DNA from 4 places in the Polycladomyces subterraneus genome. Region 3 is predicted to be linked to each of the others. Evidence: riboswitches for the same ligand, from Rfam matches in the RefSeq annotation. Region 3 holds a riboswitch; each other region holds the start of a gene.

Region 1 (5,356 bases), on a different contig from region 3:
AAACCATATACGCATGCACGTTCATTCCTTTTCACTGGTATTAGGTGGATTTGTTTATTAGGATAGAGGATGTTGGAATATGCGGCTACCCTTTCGACAAAGGTTTTCAAAACATCGGTTCATCCCTGCCGCATGCGGATGATTGTAGGCTGATGACAGGAAGGTGAAGGAGATGGAAACCCGTTACCGAACCGTGAAAGGATATGGCGAAACAGAAATCGTGATTCAAAAATCGCGGTTTATCACCCGCGTGAACCGTGTCTCCACCGAACAAGAGGCAGCTGCATTTGTGGAGGGAATCAGCAAAAAGCATTGGGATGCGACCCACAATTGCTACGCCTACGTCACCCGCGGCACCCAAGTGCAAAAATCGTCGGACGACGGCGAACCGGCAGGAACGGCCGGTCGTCCCATCTTGGAAGTAATCCGAAATCGAGACTTGCATGATACGGTCATCGTGGTTACCCGTTATTTTGGCGGGATCAAGCTGGGCGCTTCCGGCTTAATTCGCGCATACAGCCAATGCGCCGCTGCCGGCATCGACACCGCCGGGGAAGTGGAACGCATTTTGCACAAAAAAATGTCGATCACGACGGATTATTCGTTTGTCGGCAAAATGGAACATGAACTGCGTACCCATGGATTTGACATGGATCCGCCGGAGTTTACCGACCAAGTAACTTGGCACCTCTGGGTACCGCTCGGCGAAGAAGAAGTGGTCACAAAATGGGTGACTGAACTGACCAACGGCAGGGCCTCCATTACCGAAGGAGGTACGATGTTCCGGGAGAGAGAAGTGAAGTCCTAGGTTGTGTCGGTTTTATCCCATCAGGGTAAATGTTTGTTTCCCACCACAAAAGCGAAAAGCCCCACGCTGATGCGTGGGGCTTTTTCATCAAAACGCCGGAATGACGGCACCTTTGTATTTTTGCTCGATGAACTTTTTCACTTCCGGGGAAGTGAGGGCTTTGGCCAGCTTTTGGATCCGCGGATCATTTTCTTTGCCCTTTTTGGTCGCCAAAACATTGGCATAGATCGATCTTTTGTCCTCAATAATCAGCGCATCTTTCAGCGGATTCAAATGGGCTTGCATCGCATAGTTGGTATTGATCACATCCAAGTCCACTTGATCGAGAACTCGCGGTAACATAGCTGCTTCCAATGGTTTAAATTGCAGGTGTTTCGGATTGGACACAATATTTTTCTCCGTTTTGGGTCCATTGTGGTTGTCCAGTTTGATCAAGCCATTTTTCTCCAATAGCAGCAAAGCACGGGTTTCGTTGCTGACGTCGTTTGGAAGGGCCACAGTTGCTCCATTTTTGAGCTGATTGATATTCTTGATCTTGTGGGAATAAGCTCCCATAGGCTCAATATGGACGGCCACCACTTTTACGATATGATAACCCTGCTCCTTGTTGACATTTTCCATCCACGGGACATGTTGGAAGTAATTGGCATCCACTTGTCCTTCTTCCACCACTTTGTTTGGCAAGACATAGTCTTGGAACACCCTAACTTGCAAATGAACGCCCTCTTTTTCAAGAATGGGTTTTACATGTTCAAGAATTTCTGCGTGAGGAACAGCGGAAGCCGCCACTGTCAGGGTATTGCTCGCTTCTTTTTGCTGCCCGCAAGCTGTGCCAAATACAGTCAAAAGAGCAACAGCAATGATAGCCATCAACTTTTTCACAGGATCTCTCACTCCTTATCTCTTATCTCTTATCTAATTTCCGGGCAATGAAATCACCTATGGCCTGAATGATTTGCACCATAATCACCAAAATCAACCCGCATGCATACATCATGCTACTATTAAACGATTGGAATCCAAACCGGTATGCAGCATCTCCTAAACCGCCACCACCCACGATGCCAGCAAAAGCGGAATAACCCACCAAAGCCACACAGGTGACAGTCAGACCAGAGACGATCGCCGGTTTGGCTTCCGGCAGGAGCACCTTTCGGATGATCTGCATCCGGGTGGCTCCCATCGCTTTGGCGGCTTCGATTACTCCACGGTCAATCTCCCGGATGGCGGTTTCCACCATGCGTGCATAAAAGGGTGCCGCACCAGCGATCAGGGGAATCGTGGCCGCCGTCGGTCCGAGCGTGGTGCCGACCAGAAGCTGGGACAACGGAAACAGGAACAAAACCAGAACAATGAACGGCACTGCCCGGAACACATTGATAATCAGGCCAAGAACGCGCTGGATGACCACATTTTCCCACAGGTGACCCTTATCCGTAATAACGAGGAGTACACCCAACGGAATGCCGATCAGGGCCGCGAAAAACGTAGAGATAGCCACCATATATAACGTTTCCCCGGTCGCTTGCCACAAAAGGGTGGTGTCCAGTTGATCAAACATGCGGAATCACCTCCGATCTGCGCTCGAATTCCCGGATCTCCTCCACGGCATCCCGAACTTGGTCAGGTTCCCCGCTCACCTGTAAGGCGACCATTCCGTCGTTTTTCTCATGGTCAGGCAAGATCGTCACTGTTACGCCTATTTTTACCCAATCGGCCAAGCGGGACCAGATACGATCCAAATCATCCGACTTCACCCGGATCAAATCGGTATGCTCTTTTGAAGCTTCTAGTTTTTCAGTGTGATAGGACTGTACGAATTGCTGGGTAACCGGGTGCTTCGGTTCCCGGAACAGCGTCTCCACCTCACCCATCTCCACCACTTTACCGGCTTCCATGACGGCCATGCGATGGCACATCCGTTTGACCACACTCATTTCGTGCGTAATGATCACCATTGTGATGCCGGTGTCCCGGTGGATCTCCTTCAACAGTTGTAAAATGGAGGTCGTCGTCTCCGGGTCCAGCGCCGATGTCGCCTCGTCACACAACAAGACGCTCGGATCGTTGGCCAATGCCCGCGCAATGCCGACACGCTGTTTCTGTCCCCCGGACAGTTGGGCAGGATACGCATTTGCCCGATGGGAAAGTCCCACCCTTTCCAACAAAGCATCCACTTTTTCCCTGATTTCCTTTTTCGATTTACCGGCCAGCTCCAGAGGGAAGGCCACATTTTCCCACACGGTACGGGACCAAAGCAAGTGGAAATGCTGAAAAATCATCCCGATTTTCTTTCGCGCTTCGCGCAGCTCACGATCACCGCTTTCGGAAATGGAAATACCATCCACCGTGACGCTGCCCGAAGTGGGCTTCTCCAATCCGTTGAGCAATCGGAGCAGCGTGCTTTTCCCCGCTCCGCTGTGACCGACGATCCCGAAAATTTCTCCACGTTCGATGCGAAGGTTGATATCCTGCAACGCGACCACATCCCCGTCTTTCGAGGAAGGGTACACTTTATTCACTTGGTCAAGTACAATCATCGCTTCATTCACCACCTGTCTCTAAGAAAAGATCCCTTCCTGCCAGAGCAGAAAGGGATCTTATATATTATAAAATCGCCTCTCTCATCTGCCAGAACCGATGGGCTCTGCAGGAATTGGCACCATTTCCGCGTGCATACCGCGGACGGTTGCCGGGTTTCATCGGGCCAGTCCCTCCACCTCTCTTGATAAGAGCGCGCAACATCGTCTTATGAAGTTGTCACGTTACATCCTACCACGACAACATTCAGGATGTCAACGTCATTCTCTTTACACATAATGTACAAATTTTTCCGATGAATGATGACAGCAGATTACCATGAGATTACATTTCGTTTACAAATGGCCAAAAATCCACTACGATGACTGACATTCGCGTATAATAAAAACAACCAAGGACACAAGCAACGGAGGTGCCCGACATGAGCACGGTTGTTGGCAAATCGTTTTGGATCGGCCTCATCAACGCGACCGGTTTAAGCCTCCCGTTTTGGCTTCTGCTGTATATGGCCCTTCGGCTGACCTTTTAAAGGAGATTGCCATAGCCGGAGCATCGTGTGTCGGGATAGCCTTGTGATACGGATGAGAAGGAACGGGAAAAAACGGATTACCCTCGGGGCAATCCGTTTTGTTTTAGTGAAGCGAGCTCAACGGGCACCGTTACCAGTCAGTACCACCCATACCGTACGCAACAGAATGCGCATATCCAACGCGAACGATTGCCGTTTGATGTAGTACATATCCAATTCAAATTTCTCTTTCGGTGTCATATCATAACCGCCGTTCACCTGTGCCCATCCGGTCAAACCCGGTTTCACCAACAGGCGATTTTTGAATCCGGGAATTTCTGCGGCAAATTTCTCGGTGAACATCGGTCGTTCCGGCCGCGGGCCGATCAAACTCATATCCCCTTTCAAGACGCTGATCAGTTGCGGAATTTCATCGATCCGAGTCTTGCGGATAAACCGTCCTACGCGGGTTACTCGGGGGTCGTTTTTGGATGCCCATTGCGGACCGTTTTTCTCCGCGTCCACCCGCATGGAGCGCAGTTTGACGATATAGAAGGGTTTCCCGTGCAAGCCGACGCGTTCCTGTTTGTAGAAGACGGGACCTTTCGATTCCAATTTGATGGCAATCGCGGTCAACACCAACACCGGCAAGGTCAAAATCAAGAAAGTAATAGAGAAAATGATTTCAAATACCCGTTTGGCAATCGGGTACCATCCCGAAGGCGGTTGGTACACGCCTTCCGAGAACAAGTGCGCGTCCCCTTCATACACTGCTTTCGATCGCATCCGCAAACCACTCCTGCTTAATATGATTGCCACAAATCCTTCCCGAATTGAGCCGCTCCATTTGGCGGCCCCCACCTGCGAACATGTTTGTTTCGTGGTTTGACCGTTCTGTACTCCAGGTAACTCGTTAACCAGTATACTGTGTTTTCCGTTTGGTTACAACAGTTGAAAAACCCCGCAGGATGGAGGAATCACGAGATCCCTCTATATATTGAGACGTGTTTTGTTACAAAAACGTTTCACGTTTTTTACGGCCATATTTCAATCATCCGGTAATCCATTCGCGATAATATGCTAATGTTTTCCGCAATCCCACAGAAAGATCCGTCTCTGGACGCCAGTTCAGTATCTCCATTGCACGTCGGTTGTCGAAGTAACTATGCTTAATATCTCCTGGACGGTCTGGAGCATGATGGACTTCCATTTTTTTGCCACTCACTTCCTCAAATAGGGCAATCAGCTCATTGATGGACGTCTTTTGACCGGTACCAATATTTAAAATCTGCCCGTCCCCGTTGTTTAGCGCCGCCACATTGGCGCGTGCCACATCCTCCACGTAGACGTAATCGCGCGTCTGTTCGCCATCTCCGAATACGGTGATCGGTTCACCTTTGAGCACCTTTTCGACGAAAATGGAGATGACGCCGCCTTCACCTCGGGGGTCTTGGCGGATACCGTAAACGTTGGCGTAACGAAGTACTGTGTAGGCCAAC
Region 2 (5,356 bases), on a different contig from region 3:
CCATCTGTATCGCGGGCAAAACGTTCAAATACACCGAAAACGGTGCAGTCGGTCTGCTGAAAGGGAAAAAAGCTGTCCACATCCAAGCGCGTGGCGGCATCTACTCCGAAGGCCCGACCAAGGACTTTGAGTTCGGCGACCGTTATATCCGTGCCGTGTTGTCATTCCTGGGTGTGGAATCCGTGGAATCTGTCATTGCCGAAGGTATGGCGCAATTCCCGGACAAAGCCGAAGAAATCAAGCAAAAAGCCATCCAACAAGCACGCGATTTGGCCAAATGCATCTAAGTACAATGGAACAGAAAAAATGCCCAATCCCCCTCTCAACCCTCATCATGGACGACCGCCCAAATGGGCGGTTTTTTCCTTTTATTGTCCACCACATCATTTGTTTCTCTTGATGGGAAACTATTCGCAGGGGGTGGAAACATGGCTCGAAAACGGCGCAGGCGATTGTTGGTGCCCGAGTCGCGGCCGGCCCTGGCGCGCTTGAAAGCCCAAGTGATGAGCAAAGAATTGGGTGTAGGACCGCTGTCGCCCGACCAGGTCAAAATGGAAGTGGCCAAGCAAGTCGGCGTACCCCTTAAACCCGGTGACAACGGAGATTTGAAAACGTCCGATGCCGGAAAAATCGGCGGCACCATCGGTGGCCACATGGTACGGGAAATGGTCAAACTGGCGCAGGAGCAGCTGGCGCGTCAACGATCCCAGCCCTAGACCACGGTTCATTTGGGTCGTCAGGTTGTCGACAATGTCCGAGGGATCCGATTTCTCACGCGTGACCTTTGAGCGCAGTGATTCAGGAGCGAGAGGGAAATCGGCACACCCGGAATCGCAGGTGGCCAAAACATGTTGTCAGCAGTCTCACGGCCCATTTGGACCACCAACCTGTTTCATCATTGTAAAAGATTGATCAATTTTTCGCGAGATATTGATAAGAAAGGAGACGGATTGGGTCGTTTTTGTCATAATGATAGAGGAGTGGGATTGAGGAGGGCGCCAAATGGAACGTGTATTGCTACTGTCGATGGGATTTGGTGCCGGGCACAACTCGGCGGCACAAGCATTGTTACATGTGATGGAACAGCGAAACGCACGAGTGATGTACGTTGATTTGTTGGACTGGATACCGACGAAGGCACATCCTCTCCTCCAAACCGGGTATCACCGTATGTTGAACCGGTTTCCGTCAGTGTATCACTATCTGTATGATTGGACACATCAGTCCCGTTGGTTTCGTTATGTTTCCGGGGAAGCGATCAAGCGGGCGGGGTGGATGATCCGGCGCCAATTAGTACGGCGACTATCTCAATTCCGTCCAACAAAGGTGGTAGCGACTCATCCGTTCGCATTGATGTGGTTGTCTTCCCACTGGCGTCGCATCCCTTCATTCTGCGTGGTAACCGATTATGAAATTCATCCCATTTGGCTGTCGGGCGCACCTGATGTGTTGTGCACGGCCAGCGGAATTTCTGTTCCTCCACAGGCGCAACGCCGTTTGTGGCAATCTGCCACCAGGATTGTCGAGACAGGTATTCCCGTGAAAAGGGAATTTCTCCAAAACGTGTCGAAGCAGGAAGCGCGACGTTTGTTGGGATTGAGTCCGGAACGTCCGGTAGTATTGGTGATGGGCGGCGGGGAAGGGATGGGGCCCGTCCGCGAAACCGTACGGGAATTGGAGAAAGCAGGCCCCATTTGTCAAGTCGTGGTGCTGACAGGGAAAAATGAAGCCCTGATGTATGAGCTGACCCGTCATTCTCTGCCACCCCACATTCGCGTAGAGGGATTCCAACCCGATGTCCCCTTGTTCATGGATGCTGCAGACCTGTTGATCACCAAGCCGGGTGGACTCACCATAACGGAAGCGATGGTCAAACGTTTACCCCTGTTACTGTTGAACGCATTGCCGGGGCAGGAAGAGGCGAACCGGAGATACCTATTGCGCCATCGAGTGGCGGAAACGGTTCAGTTCGGTCGATTGACACAACAGATGAAGCGTTGGTTGGAGTCACCGGCCCGTCGGGAACACATTGCCCGAGTCATGTCGAATCTGGCATCCGGAAATGCGGCTGATCGAATCGCTGATGAAGTTTTGCAACCGGCACGTCACCGGGTGTTGCGATGATCTTCCCGCAAAAAGGCTTGCAAGCACCTGCTTTTGATGCATATGCTGGGAGGAGAGGAGTGGTTGGATGCGTTTGGTAACCTATGTGATCAAAGAAGACGTGTTGAACATCCGGGCGGAAGAGCATGGCGATGCCCGGATCGGTTGGGTGCAGGATGGGTATGTTTGGGATATCGGTTTTGCACAGGAATGGGCCATGTTGGAAAAGGGAATGCCGTTTCCCCGTGCGATCCCGACAGATATGGTTGCGTTCCTGGAAACAGGGGCGGATGGCCTTTCATTGTTGCGTCAGGTGATCGATGCTTGCCGGGGTACACATCCTGATCAAGTGAAAGTGGAGGGTGAACCGGTGGCATTGTCGCTTGCGGAAGTCCGTTTGCTTCCGCCGGTGCCCAGACCGCCCAGCTTTCGTGATTTCTACGCGTTTGAACAGCATGTCAAAACGGCGCGGGCACGACGCGGCCTCGATATGATTTCTGAATGGTATTATTTTCCTGTTTTTTATTTTTCCAATCATCAGACTATAGTGGGACATGAGCAACCAGTATACCGCCCGAAAAACACCCAATGTTTGGATTATGAGTTGGAAGTGGCATGTATCATCGGGAAAAAGGGACGCAATATCCCCCGAGACTCAGCAAGGGAATATATCGCGGGATTGTGCATTCTCAACGATTGGAGCGCACGGGATGTTCAGCTTGAGGAAATGAAAGTGGGTTTGGGACCGGCCAAAGGGAAAGATTTTGCCACTTCGTTGGGACCGTGGTTGGTCACCTTGGATGAGCTGGAAGACCGAAGAACCGGTGATCATTGGGATTTGGCGATGACTGCCCGGGTCAACGGGGTTGAATTGTCCCGCGGCAATCTCCGGGATTTGCACTTTTCCTTTGCGGAAATGATCGAGCGAGCTTCTCAGGATGTTTTTTTGTATCCTGGAGACGTAATCGGGTCCGGCACAGTCGGAACCGGGTGTATTTTGGAGCTGGGTACAGAGGTGCATCGTTGGTTGGAACCGGATGATGTGATAGAGCTGGAAGTGGAGCGCTTGGGCGTTCTTCGCAACCGCATCGTGGCGCGGCATGATTGATGTCCGGTTTCCCGTGGAACCGGACATTTTTCTACTGGGAACGGACAAATTTCGCCGTAATGACGATGTCTGTTCGATATTGTTCAAAAAAAAGGGTTTGACAAACGTATTTTTTTTGTTGGATAATAGTGACTAATTAAATAGGGATCAACCACTGACTCGTTATCGAGAGAGGCGGAGGGACTGGCCCGATGAAGCCCGGCAACCATGTTCGGCCCCTGCGTTGTAGGCAGGGTACGGGCATAAGGTGCCAATTCCTGCAGTACCTTCGGGTGCTGAGAGATAAGGAGCAGGGTGGCGTGGATACATGTCCCCTCTTCTTATCTTTGGAAGAGGGTTTTGAATTTTTAAAGGGGGGAGCAGGCGATGAAGCGTGTCGATGTTGCGTTGTTGGGACTGGGAACGGTGGGAACGGGAACATACAAAATGCTCCAGTCCAATCAGGACGTGATTGCACGCAAAACGGGCACGCTGTTTGAAGTCCGCCGCATTCTGGTGCGGGATTTAACCAAGAAACGAAAGGTGGAAGGCGTGAAACATCTCCTGACCACCCGCTTTGAGGATGTATTGGAAGCGGGGGTGCAGGTGGTGATTGAAGCGATGGGCGGAATTGAACCCACGCTCACCTATGTGGTGAAAGCGATCGAAGCGGGATGTCACGTTGTGACCGCCAATAAGGAGCTAATCGCCAAACACGGGGTGGAGCTGGAGCAGCTGGCGCGTGAAAAGGGCGTTCAATTGTTGTATGAAGCCAGTGTGGGCGGCGGCATCCCCGTTTTGGGTACCTTGCAGCATTTGTTGAAAGCGAACCGCATTCATAAGGTTTCCGGGATTGTCAACGGTACCTGTAATTATATTTTGACGCAAATGACTGAACATGGACGTTCGTTTGACTCTGTTCTTGCGGAGGCGCAGGAAAAAGGATACGCTGAAGCCGATCCGACTGCAGACGTCGAAGGCTTCGATTCGGCTCACAAACTGGCGATTCTCTGCCGGTTGGCTTTCGGGGTGGATGTGGCGGTGGATGACATCCCGCGGAAAGGGATCACGGACATCACGGTCGCCGAATTGGAGATTGCCCGTCGACTGGGATATTCGATCAAATTGCTCGCCCAAGCTGAACAATACGGTGAAGAAGGACCGGTAGCATTGCAAGTAGCGCCCACCCTGGTGCCGCTTTCCCATCCGCTTTCCGGGGTTCGCGGCGTTTACAACGCCATCCATGTGGAAGGCGATGTTGTGCAAGATGTGACACTGGTGGGTCAAGGTGCGGGTGAACAACCCACCGGCAGTGCGGTGGTGGAAGATTTGTGTAATGTGTACCGACTGCCTGCTTTGCGCGCTGCCTCCCTTCGTCGACCGATGATTTTGCCGGCGGGTGAAGAAAGCGGTGTCCAGTTCCTCCTGATCGAGACGGAGGAAGTATTGGCTGCCGACACGGCGGACAAGTGGAAATCGGAGCTCGTCGATACAGGCATCCAAGTGCTGGATGCAGTCATTTATCCGGATCATGGACGGAGCCATGCCGCTTTCCTCGTTCGCAACTGGGAGCCGCGGCTGGCTTCAGTTCTACCGGCGGAATGGGAAGTGTCCGTCAAACGGATCATTACCCGCCCGGTGTTGGCGGCCTCTGTGGCGCAAGAAGAAAAAGAAGTGGTGAGTGCGGGTTCCGTCAACTGATGTGGAGTGAAGACGCTTTTGGGAGCGGGTCCGATGTTTTAGTCTATAACGTGTCTTGTCATTCCGTAAGGAAGCAATGTTTTTCCAGGCGAGCGAAGACCTAAGCCCTGACTGAGCGAAGACTCGGGAAGCGCAAGATTGAAATTGCGGGCAATTTCCTCAAAGCAAAGCGTACTTTGCCCACGTCCTGCGCTGACCTGGGCGGAGCGGAGATGGGGGATCGGAGCTCGTGAAATTTGACATCAACCTGACCGCCTTCCTGCGTTTTGCGGGAAGGCGGTTTTTGGTGTCCGGGAAATTCGGGTACAATGAGGGGGATATCGTCCGATCTCGGGTAGGAAGGTATGAATGATGAAAAAGAACGAAACGATGATTCGCCTGAAAAAGGGGGAAACCATCCAGCTCCCGATCCGTCGTTTGGGCATCAACGGGGAGGGAGTCGGATTTTATCAAAAACAAGTGGTG
Region 3 (5,356 bases):
AGTCCATCAACTCGTTTACCCGTTTCCGGTAACGCTCGGGATGCCATTTTTTCAGTTTGGGTACCAGGGCGATATTTTCCTCGATGGTCATGTGGGGAAACAGGCCGATCTCCTGAATCACGTACCCGATATTGCGCCTGAGTTCAACAGGGTCGATCAGGGAGATGTCTTGCCCGTCGATCGTGATCGTACCACTCGTCGGTTCGATCAAGCGGTTGATCATGCGCATGGTTGTCGTTTTTCCGCACCCGCTGGGGCCGATTAGGACGAGTAACTCCCCTTTTTGGATTTCCAGATTCAGATTGTCAATGGCAACCGTGCCATCTTTGTACCGCTTGCTTACATTTTCAAAACGAATCATATTTTTCCGCTCCTTTCCAATTTTCTCTCCTTTCCAAGCGATTCACACCCTCGTGCCCTCTTCAACGGGTGCCTAATCAGCGTGGAATCAAACCCTTGGATTTCAGAAAGTCCCGTGCTGCCTCCTGCGGTGTTTTCCGTTTACTGTTCACTTCGTCGTTCATTTTCATCATGTCGGGAATGGTGATTTTGCCGGCCAACCCGTTCAATGTTTTTTCCAGTCCCGGATTGGCGCGCAACACCGCTTGACGTACCACCGGCACCGCGTCGTAAGGCGGGAAATATTTCATATCGTCCTCTAGCGTCGCCAAGTGCAACTGCTTGATGCGCGGATCGGTGGTGAAGGCGGTGATCACATCGACATCCCCGTTATCAACGGCTTTGTACATCAGATCCTCATCCAGCGTCACCTTTTTACCAAAGGACAGGCCGTACATTTTCGCCATTCCGTCATACCCGTCTTTCCGCTCGAAAAAAGTGGCAGGTGCACCGAAGGATAGTCGGGGGGCCAACCGTTTCAGGTCGCTTACTTTGGTGACATGCAGTTGTTTCGCTTTGTCCGCTCGCATCGCCAAGGCATACGTGTTGTAAAAGCCCAACGGTTTCAGCCAGGTGGTGCCGAATTGGGTTTCGTATCCTTTTTTGGTCTGCTGGTAAATATACTGAGGAGTCATTCCCGGCTTGTAAGGTTTTTTGAGAATCGCCTGGTAACCCGTGCCGGTATACTCTACAATAGCGTCGATTTCCCCTTGCTTGAGGGCTTGGACCAAGATCGCTTCCGTGCCCAACCCTTCGCGCACTTGCACGTCCATATCCGTGTGGGCTTTCAAATATTCGCCCAAAATGTGGGCCAAGATCCACTGCTCGGTCCAGTCCTTGCCCGAGATGACGATTTTTCCGGGCTCGGCGGTCTTCCCGTCCTTGCAGGCGGTGAGACTGACCAACAGAATAAGACAAATGGATAACAGCCAACTTCTTTTCAGCATCCAATCCCCTCCATACATACTAACCTTTTAACACGTACCCGTTATCCGACGGGAGTAAACGGCTTTTTTTCCAACGTGATTGTAAATTTTTTTCAAACAAGCTAAAAGGTGCTTTTCAGAAGTCCCCATTTTTCTTGTTTTATGCGATAATAGAAAGCAAATCTGACAGTGGAACGGTTCAGATGGGAAGGAGAACTTTGATGGGGAAAAAGAACCGACAAAAGAAAAAGCAAAGCGTATCGTACCAGGCGAAAAGGAAGAAAAAGGACATGAAGATGTTGACAATGATCACGGTGGGGCTGGTTGTGCTCATCGTGGGCATCTTCGGCATTGCGTATCTGGCCGCCGATGGTCAAAAGGAGGAGATCAACGGGTTGGCACAGGGTCAACCCGTCCTGGGCGATCCGAAAGCACCAGTCACCTTGATCGAATTCGGAGATTTCAAGTGTCCGGTGTGCAAACGGTTTGAGGAAACCGTCTTTCCTTTGTTGAAAAAGGAATATATCGACACTGGCAAAGTCAAGATGGCATTTCTCAACATGCAGTTCATCGGGCCAGATTCGGTGACAGCCGGCATTGCCGGTGAGTCGATCTACCATCAAAAACCGCAGGCATTTTGGCAGTTTTATGACGCGGTCTACCGGAATCAACAGGACGAGTACACCATCTGGGCCACGCCTGAGTTTCTGGTGCAATTGGCCAAGCAGCAGGTTCCTGGCATCGACGTGAAACGTCTGGAACAGGACCTCCGCACCCGGAAATATGAGGCGGATGTACAGCAGGATATGAACAACGGAAAGAAACTGGGCATCAATTCGGTTCCGACCATCTACGTCAACGGGAAAAAAGTGGACAATCCGCTGGACTACAACCAATTGAAACAAGCGTTGGATGAAGCGCTTCAGGAATCGGGCAAGAAAGGATAATCCGGTATGATGGCGTGGATTCGGCAATACGGATTGTATTTCGCATGGGTGGTGTCATTGGTTGCGACGGGAGGCAGTTTGTATTTCAGCGAGATCGCGTTGTTTGAACCATGCAAGTTGTGCTGGTTTCAGCGGATCTTCATGTATCCGTTGACGGTACTGCTGGGAATCGCCAGCTATCGGAATGACCGGTGGATTATCCCGTACACGTTGCCACTCAGTGTGATCGGCGGTTCGATTTCGCTTTATCATTATTTGCTGCAAAAGGTACCGGCGATGAAATCGTTCTCTCCCTGCACGCGCGGGGTGCCCTGTACAGGCGACTACATCAACTGGTTCGGGTTTGTCACCATCCCCTTTTTGGCATTGACGGCGTTTATATTGATCACTTGGTTTCTAGTAGCGGCCCGGACGGCGGAATCGGACGAAGTTGATGAAACAGCCACGGAAAAGGATGCATAAACGGTATCGGATTCGGTTGTCCGTTTCTCCGGCAGTGCATGATGAAACGGGAGCGGAGGAGCGTACAAAAAAACGCACCGAGTAGTAAAACGAGCAGCAGATACTATGTTTGAAGAAAGGATGACAAGGAACCAGGACGAGGGTGTGTCTGGAGTAATTCCGTGAGGGGAGAAAGCAATGCGGACAATGTTGATCAGACACACCCAAGTCTGCTAATTCGCCAACTTGAAGGGTGGCCGTTTTCCAGGAGCACGCTTCACCTGAATCAAAGACCTGAAATCATTGACAGGTGCCCCGTTAATTTTGTATATTTATCTTCAAATCCTTTTCGTTTGTCAGTTCGGAAAAAATCACATAGTCCGATTAGCGGAACTCTTATCCAGAGCGGCGGAGGGACTGGCCCGATGAAGCCCGGCAACCTATTTGAAAGGATTGTCTTTCAAATGTGGTGCCAATTCCTGCAGAGGGTATCTCTGGGAGATGAGAGTTTGCGCGTTTACGACGCCAACCTTTCATCCGATCAGAGATGAAAGGTTTTTTATTTGATGGAAGGAAAGAGGATGATGGACATGGGTATTCAACCGTTGTCGGAACGGATGAAAGAAAAAATCCTGATTCTGGACGGCGCGATGGGAACGATGCTGCAAAATGCCCGTTTGACGGCGGAGGATTTTGGTGGCGAAGCGTATGAGGGATGTAACGAAATGCTCAACCTGACGCGACCCGACCTGATCCAATCCATTCATGAAGCCTATCTGGAAGCAGGAGCGGACATCGTGGAGACCAACACGTTCGGTGCCACGTCGGTGGTATTGGCCGAGTACGGACTGGAAAGTCGCGTGGAAGAGATCAACCGTGCAGCTGTGGCCTGTGCCCGCAAAGCCGTGGACAAATGGACGCGGGACGGTTCTCCCCGGTATGTGGCCGGGGCGATGGGACCGACAACCAAGACACTCTCGGTGACGGGCGGTATCACGTTCGACCAGCTGGTGGACGCGTATTACGAACAGGCACGTGCGCTGTTGTTGGGCGGCGTGGATGCGTTGCTGCTGGAGACATCCCAGGACACGCTGAATGTGAAAGCCGGCGGAATTGGGATCCGGCGGGCATTTGCGGAGTTGGGAACCGAAGTTCCCATCCTGATTTCCGGCACGATCGAACCGATGGGTACGATGTTGGCCGGGCAAAATGTGGAGGCCTTCTACGTGTCCATCTCCCATCTCCGTCCATTGTCTGTGGGGTTGAACTGCGCGACCGGGCCGGAATTTATGCGTGACCACTTGCGGACGCTGGCTTCTATGGCCGATTGTGGGGTGAGCTGTTATCCCAACGCCGGTTTGCCCGATGAGGAGGGACGGTATCACGAGACGCCGCAGGGACTGGCCGCCAAACTGGCTGCCTTTGCTGATGCAGGCTGGCTCAATATGGCGGGCGGATGTTGCGGTACGACACCGGATCACATCTGTGCGCTGGCGGAAGCACTCAAGGACAAACGCCCCCGCCCCGTACCGGAACGGCGTATCCCGGCGGTATCCGGAATCGAGACCGTTTATGTGGAGGCGGACAATCGACCGATTCTCGTCGGTGAGCGGACCAACGTGATCGGGTCGCGCAAATTCCGTACCTTGATCCAGGAAGGAGAGTATGAAGCCGCTGCGGAAATTGCCCGCAAACAAGTGAAAAACGGTGCCCAGGTGATCGACGTGTGTCTGGCAGATCCTGACCGGGACGAACTGGAGGATATGCGGCGGTTTTTGACCTACGCTGTCAAGGTGATCAAAGCGCCGCTGATGATCGACTCCACATCGCCCGAAGTGATGGAGGCGGCGTTAAAGTTTTCGCAGGGCAAAGCCATTCTCAACTCGATCAACTTGGAAGACGGGGAAGAGCGGTTTGAACGGGTGGTGCCTCTGATTCACCGCTATGGTGCGGCGGTTGTGGTGGGGACGATCGATGAACGGGGCATGGCCGTTGACCGCGAGCGCAAATGGGAGGTGGCCGAACGCTCCTATCGCTTGTTGACGGAAAAGTACGGCATTCCGGAAGAGGACATCATTTTCGACCCACTGGTTTTCCCTGTCGGGACAGGCGATGAAGCGTACATCGGATCGGCAAAGGAAACTGTGGAGGGCATTCGTCTCATCAAGGAACGTTTGCCGCGTTGCCAGACGATCCTGGGCATCTCCAACGTATCGTTCGGCTTGCCGCCGGCGGGACGGGAAGTGCTGAACGCCGTCTTTTTGTATCACTGTACCAAGGCGGGATTGGACTACGCCATCGTCAATACCGAAAAACTGGAGCGTTATGCGTCCATCCCGCAGGAAGAAGTCCGCTTGGCGGAGCGGTTGCTGTTTGAGACCAATCATGAAAACTACGAAGCAGTGTTGGCCGAGTTTGTTCAGTTTTACCGCGCCAAAAAAACGGAGACGAAGTCATCGGGAGAATCGTTGCCGTTGGAAGAGCGGCTGGCGCAATATATCGTGGAGGGAACCAAGGACGGATTGATCGATGATCTCAAGCTGGCGCTGGAAAAGTATAGCCCGCTGGAGATCATCAACGGTCCGCTGATGGCTGGGATGGACGAAGTGGGACGGTTGTTCAACGACAACCAACTGATCGTGG
Region 4 (5,356 bases), on a different contig from region 3:
TGGCACCGTGTCGACGGGCAATTTCTGCCGTACCGGCAAGATCCGTCACCTTCAGGAGGGGGTTGGAAGGCGTTTCGATGTAAATCCCCTTGGTGTTGGGACGAATCGCCGCCTCCACCCGGTTCAGATCGGTCGTGTCGACAAAGTCAACCGTAATGCCCAACCTGGGCATCACTTCGGCCATTACCCGATAAGTGCCACCGTACAAGTCCTGAGAAGCCACAAGATGATCCCCATTGGAAAACAGCAGCAATACGGTGGAGACAGCCGCCATCCCCGACGAAAACGCGAATCCGTGGGATCCTCCCTCCAGCTCGGCGATGGTCCGTTCCAATGCTTCCCGCGTCGGATTGCCCGACCGCGCGTAATCGTACTGTCCCGGTTGATCCAAATCATACTGGTGATAGGTGGATGCGAGATACATGGGTATACTGGCCGCCCCCGTCCGGGGGCAAATTTCGTTACCGTTGTGGAGCAATCGGGTCGCGAACTTCATCCCGTTTTTCCTCCTTCCATACCCGTTCCGCCTGATCCAGCGCCTGTGCCAGATCAGCGATCAAATCATCCACATTCTCGATCCCAACCGACAACCGAAGCAGACGATCGCACACCCCGACTTTGCGCCGCGTTTCTTCCGGGATGTCAGCATGTGTTTGCGTGTGCGGATACGTGATAAGCGTTTCCACTCCCCCCAAACTCTCCGCAAACGCGATCAATCGCAATGAAGAGAGCAATGGTCCCACCAATGCGGGTGATTTCACACGGAATGACAGCATGCCGCCGCCCCCGTCAGCTTGTTTGGTCTGTATTTCCCACGTCTCCGACTGCAATGCGGGATAGAACACTTCATCCACCAGTGGGTGCTGACGTAGGAAATGGGCCAGTTGATAAGCGTTTTCCTGATGCTTCTCCATTCTGAGTGCCAACGTCTTCATCCCGCGAAGCAACAACCATGAATCCTGCGGTCCCAGCACGGCGCCGATCGCGTTGTGCAGCCCCGCCATCTGTTCACTTAAATCTTCACCCTTGGTCACAATCAGGCCAGCCAATACATCATTGTGTCCGCCTAAATATTTGGTTGCGCTGTGAATGACGATATCCGCCCCGCACTCGATCGGACGCTGAAAATACGGCGTCATAAACGTGTTGTCGACAATCGTAATCAACCCATGACATCGCGCGATTTCACAGACAGCATGTAAATCGGTTACCTGCAACAGGGGATTGGTGGGTGTCTCAACGAAAAAGGCGCGCGTTTCCGGACGGATGGCTGCTTTCACTTCGTCCAGACGGCGGAAATCGACATAACTGAAAGAAAGACCATACCGTGTCATTAACGATTCAAACAGCCGGTACGTCCCCCCATACAAATCGAGCGAAACAATCAAGTGATCCCCTCGTGCGAATAGTCCCATGACCGTTTGTACGGCGGCCATCCCCGAGCTGCAGGCGAATCCAGCTGTTCCACCCTCCAGTCGGGCGATCGCTTCTTCCAACACCGCCCTTGTCGGGTTGGCGGTCCGAGTGTAATCGTATCCCGTGCTTTCTCCCAATCCCGCATGCCGATAGGTTGTCGAATAATACACCGGATAACTGATCGCCCCGGTTTTGGTCTCTTTGTTGGAACCCAATTGGGCCAGTTGTGTCTCAATCCGCATGCCATTGCCCCCTATTCCAAAAACCGTACGGAAAGTCTTTTTTGGTCATTTCGTTTACACAGATGGAGACGTGCTTTCCTCGATAGTCCCGGCCGGAAAACACGTCCCCTGTTTCATCCCATCATCAGAGCTTCGCCCGAATCACCGTCCCGTCTCTCTGTATCCCAGCGACAACATCGTATGAGCCAGCTCTCGATTGTCAGGCCAACCCTTCCCCAGGATCGATCCATGACGGGATTTACTTGTGAGACAGGCTTTCAGCCTTCATCACCATTTGTTTCGAATGGTCCCGATGTATCAGGCCGTGATGACTTGTTGACTTTTCTTCAATGCCTGATCCAGATCTGCGATCAAGTCGTCCACCGACTCAATCCCTACGGACAAGCGGACCAGTTCCGGTGTTACACCTGCGGCCAACTGTTCTTCCTCCGTCAATTGCTGGTGCGTGGTGCTGGCCGGATGGATCACGAGGGATTTGGCGTCACCCACGTTGGCCAGGTGAGAAAAGAGGCGCAAGTTTTCGATGAGTTTTTTGCCTGCTTCCAAACCGCCCTTGATACCGAACGTGAAAATGGCACCTTGCCCTTTGGGCAGGTATTTTTTCGCTTTTTCGTACGACGGATGGCCTTCCAATCCCGGATGGCTTACCCATTCCACCAGTTCGTGTTCCTGGAGGAACCGGGCGACCCGAAGCGCGTTTTCGCTGTGCCGTTCCATTCGCAGATGCAACGTTTCCAACCCCTGCAAGAACAAAAACGCATTGAACGGAGAGATGGCAGCGCCGGTGTCCCGCAACAGTTGAACCCGAGCCTTGATGATGTAGGCCAGCGGCCCGACCGCTTCGGTGTAGGAAACCCCGTGATAACTCGGGTCCGGTTCGGTCAATTCCGGGAACTTGCCGTTGGTCCAATCGAATTTGCCCGAATCCACAATCACCCCACCAATGCTGGTGCCGTGTCCTCCAATGAATTTGGTGGCTGAGTGCACCACGATATCTGCCCCGAACTCGATCGGCCGGCACAAGTACGGCGTGGCAAACGTGTTGTCCACAATCAGCGGCAAACCGGCATCATGGGCCACTTTGGCCACGGCTTCCACATCCAGCACATCCATTTTGGGATTGCCGATGATTTCCGCAAAGACGGCCCGTGTCTTTTCATTGATCGCCTTTTTGAAATTTTCCGGATCAGAAGGATCGACGAACCGCACGGTGATCCCCAGCTTGGGCAAGGTGTGTTGAAACAGGTTGTATGTGCCGCCATACAAACTGCTGGATGAGACGATTTCGTCCCCGGCTTTGGCGATGTTTAGGATGGAGTAGGTGATTGCCGCCTGACCAGAACTCGTCGCCAGCGCACCGACGCCCCCTTCCAGCGCAGCCACCCGCTTTTCAAACACATCTTGTGTCGGGTTCATGATGCGGGTGTAGATATTACCGAATTCTTTCAACGCAAACAAATTAGCCGCATGTTCCGTATCGTTGAATACATAGGAAGTGGTCTGGTAAATCGGTACCGCTCGGGCATTGGTCACCGGGTCCGGCTCTTGGCCACCGTGGACCGCCAACGTTTCCAGACCGTATTGTTGCGATTCGCTCATCACCATCATCCTTTCGGAAGAGATTGAATGATTAGGAATTTAGATCCCTCTCACTCTTGCAACCACACGCTCAAGGGCGCTCGCCCATTAAAGCCGCCTTCCCGTTTGTGACACCAGCCTACAACAGTGGAATAAAAAAGCCTCTTCTCCGATAAGAGAAGAGGCTCTGGTTACGCCAGCTCTCCTCTCTTATCTCTCGGAAACCGTTGGCGTCGGTTTCCGCAGGAATTGGCACCTTCCGGTTCGTACAGACCGGGGTTGCCGGGTTTCATCGGGCCAGTCCCTCCACCACTCTCGATAAGAGATTCCAAATCCGATTCAATTGTGTCGACAATCAGAAAACTTGTTTTTCATTATACCGGTCTCTCATGCTGCCGTCAACCGCTTTTTGAAGAAATGTTCGGCCATTGATTCCATTCCAAATTCCATCTACAATGGTGATAGATTGCTCATTTTCGGCTCAGGACGTGTGAATATGCGTCCATACATCAAATTGATGCATCATCAAGGAGGCCATCATGTCACGGAACCAATCATTGATCGAATTGACGGAAAAATACGGCGCGAGGAACTACCATCCCCTGCCGATCGTGATTTCCAAGGCGGAAGGTGTTTGGGTGGAGGATGCCGACGGCAACAAGTACATGGACATGCTGAGCGCCTATTCGGCATTGAATCACGGACACCGCCATCCCCGTCTGATCGCGGCGCTGAAAGAACAAGCGGATAAAGTTACCTTGACATCTCGTGCTTTCCACAATGATCAGCTGGGACTTTTTTACGAAAAAGTGGCTCAATTGACAGGCAAAGAGATGATCCTGCCGATGAATACCGGTGCCGAAGCGGTGGAAACCGCCCTCAAAGCAGCCCGGCGCTGGGCCTATGACGTGAAGAAAGTGCCGGAAAACCAAGCGGAAATCATCGTCTGTGAAAACAACTTCCACGGACGGACCATCACCGCGGTCTCTCTCTCGTCCAGCGACGAGTACAAACGCGGATTCGGCCCGTTGACCCCTGGCTTCAAAATCATTCCGTACGGTGATGTTGAAGCGCTGAAAGCAGCCATCACGCCCAACACCGCCGCCTTCCTGGTAGAGCCGATCCAAGGAGAAGCGGGCGTTATCGTGCCGCCGGAAGGATATTTGCGTGAAGCTTACCAAGTATGTAAAGAGCACAACGTCCTGTTCATCGCCGACGAGATCCAAACCGGCTTCGGGCGAACCGGCCAACTGTTCGCCTGCGACTGGGAAGATGTTCGGCCGGATCTGTATGTGATGGGGAAAGCGTTGGGCGGCGGCGTGATGCCGATCTCCGCCGTAGCCGGTGATAAGGAAGTGATGGGAGTATTTGAACCGGGCTCCCACGGTTCCACCTTCGGCGGCAACCCGTTGGCCTGCGCTGTCTCCGTGGCTGCACTGGATGTGCTGGTGGAAGAAAACTTGCCTCAGCGCTCGCGTGAATTGGGCGAATATTTCATGGCCGAGCTGAAAAAAATCCATAATCCGATCATCAAGGAAATCCGCGGCAAAGGCCTCTTCATCGGGATGGAATTGTTTGAACCGGCCCGTCCGCACTGCGAGCGTCTGGCTGAAGAAGGGTTGTTGTGCAAAGAGACGCACGAAAACACCATCCGTTTCGCTCCGCCGCTCACGATTACCCAAGAGGAGCTGGATTGGGCACTGGCCAAGATCCGGAAAGTGATGTCTGTTTGATATATGAAATAAGAACCCCCTCGGACTACGAGGGGGTTTAAGTTAAAATGATGGCTCAAATCACGGCACAGTCAACCGATCGCGAAACTTTTTCAGTGTTTTCTCCCCGATCCCCGGAACGTTAGCCAGCTCGTCCACCGAGCGAAAAGGACCATGCTCCTCACGATAACGTATGATAGCCGCCGCTTTGGACGGGCCAATTCCATCCAGCTGATCGAGCTGTTCCGCTGTGGCAGAGTTGAGCGAAATTTTGCCACCGTTAGCCGTGGTGCCTGACTGCGTCCCGCCATCTGGGACCGACCCGGTTGCACCGGCCACGGGAGGAGGTCCCTGTTCCCCTTTTCGCGGGATATAGACCACCATCCCGTCAGCCAACGGCTGAGCCAG

Evidence for each region. Region 3 has a riboswitch for S-adenosylmethionine ahead of metH (methionine synthase). Riboswitches for the same ligand answer to the same signal wherever they lie in the genome.
Region 1: another riboswitch for S-adenosylmethionine. It lies ahead of NWF35_RS02190 (methionine ABC transporter ATP-binding protein); the one in region 3 lies ahead of metH (methionine synthase).
Region 2: another riboswitch for S-adenosylmethionine. It lies ahead of NWF35_RS07445 (homoserine dehydrogenase); the one in region 3 lies ahead of metH (methionine synthase).
Region 4: another riboswitch for S-adenosylmethionine. It lies ahead of NWF35_RS12820 (homocysteine synthase); the one in region 3 lies ahead of metH (methionine synthase).

What each region holds. Positions count from the first base shown of each region.
Region 1 covers NZ_JANRHH010000013.1:53,606-58,961, forward strand. Annotated here, with positions in the region: gene NWF35_RS02170 (hypothetical protein) at 1-15, opposite strand, end outside; gene NWF35_RS02175 (YigZ family protein) at 173-808, shown strand; gene NWF35_RS02180 (MetQ/NlpA family ABC transporter substrate-binding protein) at 896-1,690, opposite strand; gene NWF35_RS02185 (methionine ABC transporter permease) at 1,713-2,369, opposite strand; gene NWF35_RS02190 (methionine ABC transporter ATP-binding protein) at 2,362-3,348, opposite strand; SAM riboswitch class I at 3,430-3,543, opposite strand; gene NWF35_RS02195 (sugar transferase) at 3,996-4,643, opposite strand; gene NWF35_RS02200 (SDR family oxidoreductase) at 4,909-5,356, opposite strand, start outside.
Region 2 covers NZ_JANRHH010000031.1:79,730-85,085, forward strand. Annotated here, with positions in the region: gene NWF35_RS07425 (FMN-dependent NADH-azoreductase) at 1-287, shown strand, start outside; gene NWF35_RS07430 (alpha/beta-type small acid-soluble spore protein) at 429-716, shown strand; gene NWF35_RS07435 (MGDG synthase family glycosyltransferase) at 1,003-2,124, shown strand; gene NWF35_RS07440 (fumarylacetoacetate hydrolase family protein) at 2,321-3,211, shown strand; SAM riboswitch class I at 3,371-3,500, shown strand; gene NWF35_RS07445 (homoserine dehydrogenase) at 3,578-4,891, shown strand; gene rlmD (23S rRNA (uracil(1939)-C(5))-methyltransferase RlmD) at 5,243-5,356, shown strand, end outside.
Region 3 covers NZ_JANRHH010000037.1:44,573-49,928, reverse strand. Annotated here, with positions in the region: gene NWF35_RS10325 (ABC transporter ATP-binding protein) at 1-361, opposite strand, end outside; gene NWF35_RS10320 (ABC transporter substrate-binding protein) at 438-1,346, opposite strand; gene NWF35_RS10315 (DsbA family protein) at 1,616-2,272, shown strand; gene NWF35_RS10310 (disulfide oxidoreductase) at 2,282-2,734, shown strand; SAM riboswitch class I at 3,107-3,221, shown strand; gene metH (methionine synthase) at 3,304-5,356, shown strand, end outside.
Region 4 covers NZ_JANRHH010000047.1:10,519-15,874, reverse strand. Annotated here, with positions in the region: gene NWF35_RS12830 (trans-sulfuration enzyme family protein) at 1-496, opposite strand, end outside; gene NWF35_RS12825 (aminotransferase class I/II-fold pyridoxal phosphate-dependent enzyme) at 462-1,658, opposite strand; gene NWF35_RS12820 (homocysteine synthase) at 1,956-3,257, opposite strand; SAM riboswitch class I at 3,444-3,561, opposite strand; gene NWF35_RS12815 (ornithine--oxo-acid transaminase) at 3,776-4,969, shown strand; gene NWF35_RS12810 (helix-hairpin-helix domain-containing protein) at 5,030-5,356, opposite strand, start outside.